3 regions of the Chryseobacterium sp. W4I1 genome follow, and region 3 is predicted to be linked to each of the others. Evidence: riboswitches for the same ligand, from Rfam matches in the RefSeq annotation. Region 3 holds a riboswitch; each other region holds the start of a gene.

Region 1 (3,289 bases), 610 kb from region 3:
GTCAGAATATTACTGGTGGTATAAGAAAGTGTCCTGGTATTTGATCTCGTAACAGATCCTCCAGTCTCACTTCCCTCTCCGATAAGCGGATTGGAGTAATAATGTCCATTGTAATTCACTAAATCAATTGAAAAGCTGGTTTTAAATTTCAGTTCCGGAAGGAAAGTAAACTCCAAAAATCCTTTTCCTGAGAAGTTATCCTCTTTGTTTTCATTTTTGTCTAAAGGAAGCGTTGCTGCAGCATTCTGATTCTGCAGTGCACTTGTAGGTCTGTATTTTCCGAAATCGTAAATTCTGTTTCCCTGTGCATCCAGTCGGTAGCTTCCATCTTCATTTCTCTCATAATAAGGATAAAAAGACGGAATTACCCTTGCTGCATTGATGATATTGTCTGTTCTTGAATCCGATGATGGCGGTGCATTCTGGATACTGTTGGTATAGCTTAAATTCACTCCTGCATTCAACCATTTTTTAACTTCAGTATTAACCTTCAATCTGGTTGCGAATTTTTGAAAACCAGACTCAATGGCAATTCCTTTATCATCCAAATACCCTAATGAAAAAAAATAATTACTTTTTTCGCTGCCCCCGCTGATATCAAAATCAACCTGACTTCTGGATGCTGTTCTTTGAAGAATATCTCGCCAGTCGTCATTCCATAAAGGTTTTGCTCCAGGAAGAAGTTTTCCGTCTGCTCCCACAGGATTTGGAAATCCGGCTCCGTAAGGATTGATCCCAAGTGCATTGACAAGATTATCACTTGCCATCTGTCCTGCCTGTTGTGAAGAGATCTGAGGAGACTTGTAACCATTTCTCAATGCTTCCCAATACAGCTGGAAATACTGATCCGTACTCACCTGCTTATAATCTTTGACCGCTCTGCTGGAAAATCCCTGACTGAGATTAAAATTCACTCTGGATTCTCCTTTCTTGCCGGATTTTGTGGTAATGATGATAATTCCGTTAGCTCCTCTTGAGCCGTATAATGAACTTGCTGTAGCATCTTTCAGAACACTGATGGATTCAATATCATTGGGGCTGATGGAATTGATGTTTCCATCAAAAGGAATTCCATCCACAACATATAAAGGATCACTGGAAGCACTTATAGAGCCCACTCCTCGAATCCTGATAGATGCCGTAGAACCCGGCTGTCCTGAAGCACTTACTGCCTGAACACCCGGAACCTGCCCTTCCAGAGCCTTTGTAATATTGGTAACAGGCCGGTTATTGATCTTATCACTTGAGATAGTGGCTACTGAACCTGTGTAGCTTGTTCTTTTGGCTTTACCATAAGCAATTACTACCACCTCATCAATTTCTTTTTCGGTGATTGTATCTTTTTTTGGCTTAATTTCCTGTGCCTGTACACTGATAATACCTAAGAAAAATACAGCGACTGGTGGAATCCAGATCTTAGAATTAAATAAACTTTTACTAATCATAATCAATTTTATTTATCATATATTAAAAATTAACCCCTTGCAGAAAAGTCAACAAAGGGCATCGATAAATACGATTAACCAAATGCTTATTTTTCCTTTAAGGCTGAATGTAACACCTTGCGCAGAGGCAGGTTGTTAAGATTTCACAGGGTCAGTTCCCTCCATCTTTCTTTATAAGCCGATCGAAATATGTTTGCAAATCTAAAAACAATTAGTCTACAAAACAAGTAGACTTTAAAATTTATTATTAATTTTTATCAAAATTTAAGTTAATTTTTAATTAAAGAATGTTATAACAGCTATTTATAGAATTATGAAAATATTAAACATGACAAATATCATTATCAATAACACAATAACATTCAAGTACAATTAAATTCAAAAAAAGTTCTATAATCAAACTAAACTTTTTAAATTTATACAATGAAAGTTTTAATTGTAAACGGCCCCAACCTGAATCTTTTAGGCAAAAGAGAACCTGAGATCTATGGTAGTATAACCATGGAAACCTGTTTGGAAGAACTGAAATCTGAATTCACTTCTCATGATCTGGAATATTATCAATCCAATATTGAAGGAGAAATTATTAACAGGCTTCAGGCAGATGATTTTGACGCAGTCGTAATTAATCCCGGTGCTTATACGCATTATTCGTATGCTATTGCAGACTGTTTAAAGAATATCAGTAAACCAAAGATTGAAGTTCACATCAGTAATATTTACAAAAGGGAAGAATTCCGTCAGAAATCTGTGACCGCTGCCAGTACAGATGCGGTGTTGTCCGGGTTTGGAATGGACGGATACAGATTAGCAATTTTAAGTTTGAAATAATAACAGAATTTCAGTGCTTTAACAAACGTGACATCCATTACTAGAATAGTACAAAACAGGCACTACAGAAAATATTGCATCGAACAAAAACCAAGTTAAGAAATAAAAAAGCCTCATCGTTGATGAGGCTTTTGTTGTATTAAGTAGTCTGCTGCTGAAGCTGAGGTCCTGAAGCAATTAACTTCTTCCCTTCTTCAGTATTACAGTACTGCTCAAAGTTTTTGATATATCTTGCAGCAAGATCTTTTGCTTTTTCTTCCCATTCTGTAGCATTGCTGTACGTTTCCCTAGGATCAAGGATACCTTCAGAAACATTTGGAAGCTGTGTAGGAATTTCAAGGTTCATGATTGGAACCTGAGTTTTAGGAGCATTTTCGATAGAACCGTCGATGATTGCATCGATGATTGCTCTTGTATCTTTCAGAGAAATTCTCTTTCCAGTTCCGTTCCATCCTGTATTTACCAAATAAGCTTTAGCTCCGTGCTCCTTCATTTTTCCGATCAATGTTTTAGAATACATTGTTGGGTGAAGAGTGAGGAAAGCTTCTCCAAATGCAGGAGAAAAAGACGGTTCCGGTTCAGTAATTCCTCTTTCGGTACCTGCCAGTTTGGAAGTATATCCACAAAGGAAGTGGTACTGAGCCTGGTTTTCATCCAAAATAGAAACCGGAGGCAATACCCCGAATGCATCAGCAGAAAGGTAAACGATCTTTTTAGCATGTCCTGCCTTTGATGGAAGAACAATCTTGTTGATATGGTAAATTGGGTAAGATACTCTTGTATTTTCTGTAATAGATCCGTCTTTATAGTCAGCTACACCATTGTGTACCACTACGTTTTCAAGAAGCGCATCTCTTTTGATTGCTCTGAAAATATCCGGTTCTTTTTCAGCTGAAAGATCAATTACTTTCGCATAGCATCCACCTTCGTAGTTGAATACACCATTGTTGTCCCAACCGTGCTCGTCATCACCAATCAGGAATCTTTTCGGATCTGCAGATAAAGTTGTTTTT
Region 2 (3,289 bases), 750 kb from region 3:
GTCACGACAATATTGACTCTTTTTTCACTTGAAACCTGGTTTAAAAGAAGTGGAAAAACATTATTTCTGGCAAGCTCGGCAAGAACTTTATTGAAATCTTCCGCTACAAAACCAAGTACGGAAACATTATTGATGCTGTAAATCTGTGAAACTTTTCCTGATCTTCTTTCTTCCACAAATTCATCAATCAGACAGGCTACGGCTTTTTCGGCGTCTGCTTCATTTACCAAAATAGAGATTCCATTTTCAATTGCTTGTTGGGAGATCACTCCTACACTGATACGTGCCAAGGTAAGCGCTTTGAAAATTCTTCCGTCTATCCCGATTTCACCTAAGAAATCTTCCCCTTCAAATTTGATAATTGATCTGTTCTTTAAAAACTTAATTTCGTTAGCATTTTTCATTCTACAAAATATTTTTTATGATATTATTTAATTGTTTGTATTCCATTAAGAAGGCATCATGCCCGTGAATTGACTGTATCTCGTGATAGAAAACCTCTTCTTTTCTCTCTCTCAGCTGTTCAAAGCACATTCGGATTTCTGAGGCGGGAAAGAATAGATCTGTATCTACAGCGATCAGGTGCATTCGTGCAGTGATCTTTTCCAGCTGATTTTCTTCAGTATTGATATTCATCAGCAAATGATTCATGAGCTTATAAGATTTTAAACTAAATCTTTCGTTCAATGCATTTCCATGGTAAAGAAGCCAGTCTTCTGATTCTAACCGATGGTTCTGATGATGATATTTGTTTTGAAATCTATCGTTTAAGGATTGAGGAGTTCTATAACACAACATAGCATGAATCCTGGCTTTTTGCAGGGGTTCATCATTTCCGTTCAGCAGAAATTTCTGAACCAGACACTGTGCATGAAGCCAATCGTGGGTCTTAAGATCGCAGGCAATAGGAATAAATATCTCTGCAAGCTGTGGCTGTTTGGCCAGCATCTCCCAAGCGATCCCGCCTCCTAGAGATCCTCCAATAATGGCATATAATTTTTTGATATGTAAAGCTTCGAGACCTTTCAGGAATATTTCTGCAATATCTGAAGGGGTGAAATCTTCGTATTCATCAATTAAAAAATGATCATATCCGTTTCCGGGAATATTGAAACACAGAACGGTATATTGAGTCGTATCAATGATCTGATTTTCACCAATCAGCTGTTTCCACCATCCTTTCTCTCCGGAAACATTTGAATTTCCGGTCAGGGCGTGATTGATCAGTATAATGGGTGCTGTAAACAGGTCTTTCCCGAAGAGCTGGTAGCTCAACGGGATATAGTATTCCTTTTGGGAATGAGTATGATACGAAAGATTAATATAGTTTAGTTCTGTTTTCAATTCTATTATTATTTAATACAATTGAAAATGCCACAGGAAATGGCTGAAAAGAACTTCAGTAAGTTATCTGTCCAAAATAAATTTGGTAGAACGTAGCACCTTCTTTGCTTGCACAAAGGGTTGCTAAGGTTTCATAGGGTCTAATCCCTCAACCTTTCTTGATAACATTTTCAATATTTGAATGAACGCTCTGCAAAGATAGGTGTTTTCTTTTAAATTTTTCAAAAAAAATATTTAATATTAAAAAAGCCCACAATTACAAGTGTTTCAGAGCTATATTAAGAATTATTCAGATGAAAGGAATTGGAATTTTTTTTCAAAAAAACTACCTTCGTACTGAAAAATGATGAGATATGAGTGCTGAAAAAGAGCGATTACAAGATATAAAATGGAAAAACTGGGGTCCTTATGTAAGTAACAGGCAATGGGGAAACGTACGGGAAGATTACAGTCCGGACGGGAATGCCTGGCATCACGCCAATCACAACAATGCAGAAAGCTACGCCTACAGATGGGGCGAAGAAGGGATCGCAGGCATCTCTGATGTAAAGCAGATTTTCTGTTTTGCCTTTTCATTTTGGAATAAAAAGGACAAAATAATAAAAGAGCGTTTCTTCGGACTGAGCAATCCTCAGGGAAACCATGGCGAGGATATCAAGGAGATCTTCTATTACCTGGATAATACACCTACCCACAGCTATATGAAAATGGTGTACAAATATCCTATCAATGCATTTCCATATGATGATCTTGTGGCAGAAAACGGAAGACGTAGTAAAAAGGAACCTGAATACGAGATCTTTGACACCGGAATTTTTGATAACGATGAGTATTTTGATATTTTTATTGAATACTGTAAGGCCGATCACAATGATATTCTGGCAAGGGTAACGGTTCATAACCGAAGTAAACAGGATGCCCCGATCGTCATAGCACCTACAGCTTGGTTCAGGAATAACTGGAAATGGGGCTACAATTCGTACAAGGCACAATTGAATGCTTCTTATGATGGATGTATAGACGTAAATCATGACAGTATTTCTATTAAGAAATTTTATTCAAGAAATCTGGCAGCGAAAAGCGCTTTCTGTGAAAATGAAACCAACACTCCTAAATTATACGGAAGTCCGTACCCGGGAAATACTTACTTTAAGGATGGAATCAATGACCATATCATTTACGGGAGCAATACGGTGAATCCTGAAAAAAGGGGAACTAAGGCTTCTTTTATCATTGATGAAATTATTGGTGCAGGACAGTCTAAAACATTTGATTTCAGGTTGTGTCCGGATGAAGTTGATGAACCTTTTGAAAGATTTGATGAGATTTTTAATAACAGAATTACTGAAACGAACGAATTTTATCAGGAGATTCAGAATGAAACCACAAATGAAGATGAAAGAAATGTACAGAGACAGGCTTTTGCTGGACTTCTCTGGAATAAGCAGTTCTATCACTATAACGTTGGAAAATGGCTGAAAGGTGACCCTAATCATCAGGCACCAAGAAATTTCAATGAATATGTAAGAAATACGGAGTGGAACCACCTTCACAATAAGGATATTATCTCTATGCCAGATAAATGGGAATATCCGTGGTATGCAACCTGGGACCTGGCATTTCACTGTGTTCCTTTTTCTATTATTGATGCTGAATTTGCAAAGGGGCAGCTTCTTCTCCTGACGAAGGAATGGTATATGCATCCGAACGGTCAGCTTCCCGCTTATGAATGGAATCTGAGCGATGTGAATCCACCGGTACATGCATGGTCTTGTTTCAGGGTATTTAAAATTGATGAAAAACAAAACGGTAAACCAGATCTTTTATTTCTTGAAAAAGTTTTTCAGAAACTTCTCCTGAATTTTACCTGGTGGGTCAATCGAAAAGATAAAAGCGGTAACAATATTTTTGGTGGAGGCTTCCTGGGGCTTGATAATATCGGGGC
Region 3 (3,289 bases):
AATATCAACGCTATTGAGCTTCTTCCTATTATGGAATTTGAAGGGAATCTTTCCTGGGGATACAATACATCCTTCCATTATGCATTGGATAAAGCCTATGGAACACCTGAAAAATTCAAAGAATTCGTAGATCTCTGTCATCAGAACGGGATTGCGGTAATATTAGACGTTGCATTTAATCATGCGACAGGACGTTCACCGTTAGCAAGACTTTGGAATATTGACCCTGATGGAGACGGTTTCGGTGATATTGCGGCTAATAATCCTTATTTTAACCAGGTTCCGAAGCACTCTTATAATGTATTTAATGATTTTAACCATACAAGTCCCGCAACACAATATTATGTTGAAAGAACGCTTAAGCAATGGCTGACAGAGTATCATATCGATGGATTCCGATGGGATCTTACAAAAGGATTCACCCAAAACTGCTCCGAAAATGATGAAGCATGTACCAATGCCTATCAGCAGGACAGAGTAGATATTATGAAGAATTATGCAGACAAGCAGTGGGCTATTGATCCCAACTCTTACATGATCTTTGAACATTTAGGCACGGATGCCGAAGAACAGCAGTGGGCAAACTACAGAATTGCTGAAGGAAAAGGGGTAATGCTTTGGAATAAGCAAACCGAGCCTTATAACCAAAATACAATGGGTTACAAGGAAAATAGTAACTATGACAGAATGAATCACACGCTTCACGGTTTTACCAATAAGCATGCAGTAGGATATGGGGAAAGTCATGATGAAGAAAGATTAATGTTTAAAAACCTTGCCTATGGAGCGGTTAATGGAAGCTACAATGTTACCAACCTGAATACCGCCCTTGAAAGAATGAAGACTTTCGGAGCAACATTCTTTACGATTCCAGGCCCGAAAATGATCTGGCAGTTTGGTGAATTGGGCTATGAATTCAGTATTAACCGATGTGCGGACGGTTCAATCAATAGTGGATGCAGGACTGATGAAAAACCGGTTGCTTTTACCTTAGGGTATGATACCAATGTGAACAGGAAATCAGTATATGATACCTGGGCTAAAATAATTAATATCAGGAATACTTATCCTGTTTTCAAATCAAACACGTATACGGTAGAATCTAATAATCTTACCAATGACCCTGACGGTTTAATCACCAGAATTTATGTTTATGACAATACAATAGCTGGAGTAAAAAACGTTGTGGTTTTAGCCAATTATACCACTTCTGCTCAGAATGTTGTTCCCTATTTTCCTTATACAGGGCAATGGCAGAATCTGATGGATAATTCTATTTCAAATTTTGTTTCTACAACAGCTCCGATTACCTTACAGCCGGGAGAATTCAGAATTTTTGGAAACTACTCTGGAGCGCTTTCAACCGTTGATATAAATGCGACGAACAAATTATCACTTCAGATCGCAGATAATCCGGTGAAAAATGGTTTGGCTCAATTCATTTATCATAAAGCCAAAAATGGAGAAATCATTATTTTCGACATGAGCGGCAAAAAAATGGATTCATTTAAATTGAATCAGGAAAACGGAACTTATAAGTTGAAAGCTAATTATCCGGCAGGAACCTATCTGGTTCACCTCCATTCTGAAACAGGGACGGCCATTCAGAAAATGATTATTAAATAAATAAAAAGAGGGATAATGAAATTACATTATTCCTCTTTTTTTACCATGGTACAGGATATCTAAATCTACTTTTGGGGTGGGTAATTAAAAATATTAGTCTACTTTTGCAGTAGATTATCGAGAAAGGTGGAGGGATTTGGCCCTGTGAAACCTTAGCAACCTGCACGTCTCTAAAAAGTGTAAAGGTGCTAATTCCAGCCCATTGTGGGGAAGATGAGCAAAGTCAATATCCTGACAACACTTCCATTTCTTGAAGTCTTTTGCCACTGCGGATCATTTCCGGGGGAAGCTTATTATTTTAATTTAGAAGAACAAAAGATGAAAAAACTCAGCCTGTCTGTTATACTCTTAGGTTCCGTTTTGGTGAATGCACAGGAACAGGAAAAAGGAACACAAATCGAAGATGTAGTGATCGTAGGAAACCGGAATGCGAAAAGAACAAAGCTGGAAACACCCGTTCCCGTAGATATTATCAATATAGAAAAACTTCAAAGATCTGCTCCGCAAACCACCGTTCAGGATTTATTGAATTATGTGATTCCGTCATTTAACTCCGTAAGGCAGTCCGCTTCTGACGGTACGGAACATATCGATCCCGTAACCTTAAGAGGAATGGGGCCAGATCAGGTTCTGGTTTTAATTAATGGAAAAAGAAGACATACGACTTCATTGGTCAATTATCAGAATACCGTTGGAAATGGATCCGTAGGTACAGATCTGAGTACGATTCCCGTGATCGCAATTGACAGGATAGAGGTTTTAAGGGATGGAGCTGCCGCACAGTACGGTTCTGATGCCATTGCAGGAGTCGTAAATATTATTCTTAAAAAAGATATCGGAGCATCTGCTTCGGCATCTTATGGAATTAGTGGGAGAAATGACGGAGAAACTTATCAGACCGGGATCAATTACGGATCTTCTCTGGGTAAAAAAGACAGCTATGTGAATCTCTCATTACAATTAAGCCACAGAGGTAAGACGACAAGAACCCAGAATCATGATCTGGATATTTTTGGGGATAATTTTGCCTACGAATTTGCAGATAATCCTCAAGATGCTATCAATGCAGACAATGCTATGTTGAAAGAGAGAGGTCTCACACGTGATGATTTTAATTTTCAGATCGGAGATGCGCAGATCAGGCAGGCACAGTTGTTTTTTAATTCTGAATATCCGTTAAGTGAACGTTTTAAACTATATTCTTTCGGAGGCTTCAGTATTAAAGAAGGAAAGGGTTTTGGTTTCAGGAGATTGCCGGGTGAAACATCCAATGTGGTTTCTTCTATTTATCCGAATGGATTTCAGGCTACATTGAGCTCACAGGTCTATGATTTTTCTTACGCACTAGGAGCAAAATATAATGTAAATAACTGGCTGATTGATTTAAGCAATACTTTTGGAAGCAATACATTCAATTACAATGTAGACAATACAAACAATGCTTCGTTGGGAGTAAAATCTCCAACAAGCTTTTATGCGGGAGCCCACAGCTTCCTTCAGAATACTGTGAATCTTGATGTTTCGAAAAATCTGAATCAGTTTAATGTGGCATTTGGTGGAGAGTTCCGTTTTGAACAGTATGAAATCAAACCTGGAGATGAAGCTTCTTATACAAGATATGATATCAATGGAAACCCTGCAACACCTGGTTCTACGGTGATTG

Evidence for each region. A riboswitch is a leader RNA that binds a small molecule or an ion and turns the genes downstream of it on or off. The one in region 3 is predicted to bind S-adenosylmethionine.
Region 1: linked by a shared signal. The riboswitch ahead of QF044_RS20135 (TonB-dependent receptor) and the one ahead of QF044_RS17285 (TonB-dependent siderophore receptor) in region 3 are both predicted to bind S-adenosylmethionine.
Region 2: linked by a shared signal. The riboswitch ahead of QF044_RS20840 (alpha/beta fold hydrolase) and the one ahead of QF044_RS17285 (TonB-dependent siderophore receptor) in region 3 are both predicted to bind S-adenosylmethionine.

The regions. Positions count from the first base shown of each region.
Region 1 is NZ_JAUSXQ010000001.1:4,325,623-4,328,911, reverse strand. Features, by position in the region: gene QF044_RS20135 (TonB-dependent receptor) at 1-1,445, opposite strand, end outside; SAM riboswitch class I at 1,529-1,625, opposite strand; gene QF044_RS20130 (type II 3-dehydroquinate dehydratase) at 1,869-2,276, shown strand; gene pckA (phosphoenolpyruvate carboxykinase (ATP)) at 2,416-3,289, opposite strand, start outside.
Region 2 is NZ_JAUSXQ010000001.1:4,463,972-4,467,260, reverse strand. Features, by position in the region: gene QF044_RS20845 (NAD(P)-binding domain-containing protein) at 1-404, opposite strand, end outside; gene QF044_RS20840 (alpha/beta fold hydrolase) at 406-1,344, opposite strand; SAM riboswitch class I at 1,405-1,512, opposite strand; gene QF044_RS20835 (glucosidase) at 1,698-3,289, shown strand, end outside.
Region 3 is NZ_JAUSXQ010000001.1:3,716,384-3,719,672, reverse strand. Features, by position in the region: gene QF044_RS17290 (alpha-amylase family glycosyl hydrolase) at 1-1,626, shown strand, start outside; SAM riboswitch class I at 1,738-1,846, shown strand; gene QF044_RS17285 (TonB-dependent siderophore receptor) at 1,945-3,289, shown strand, end outside.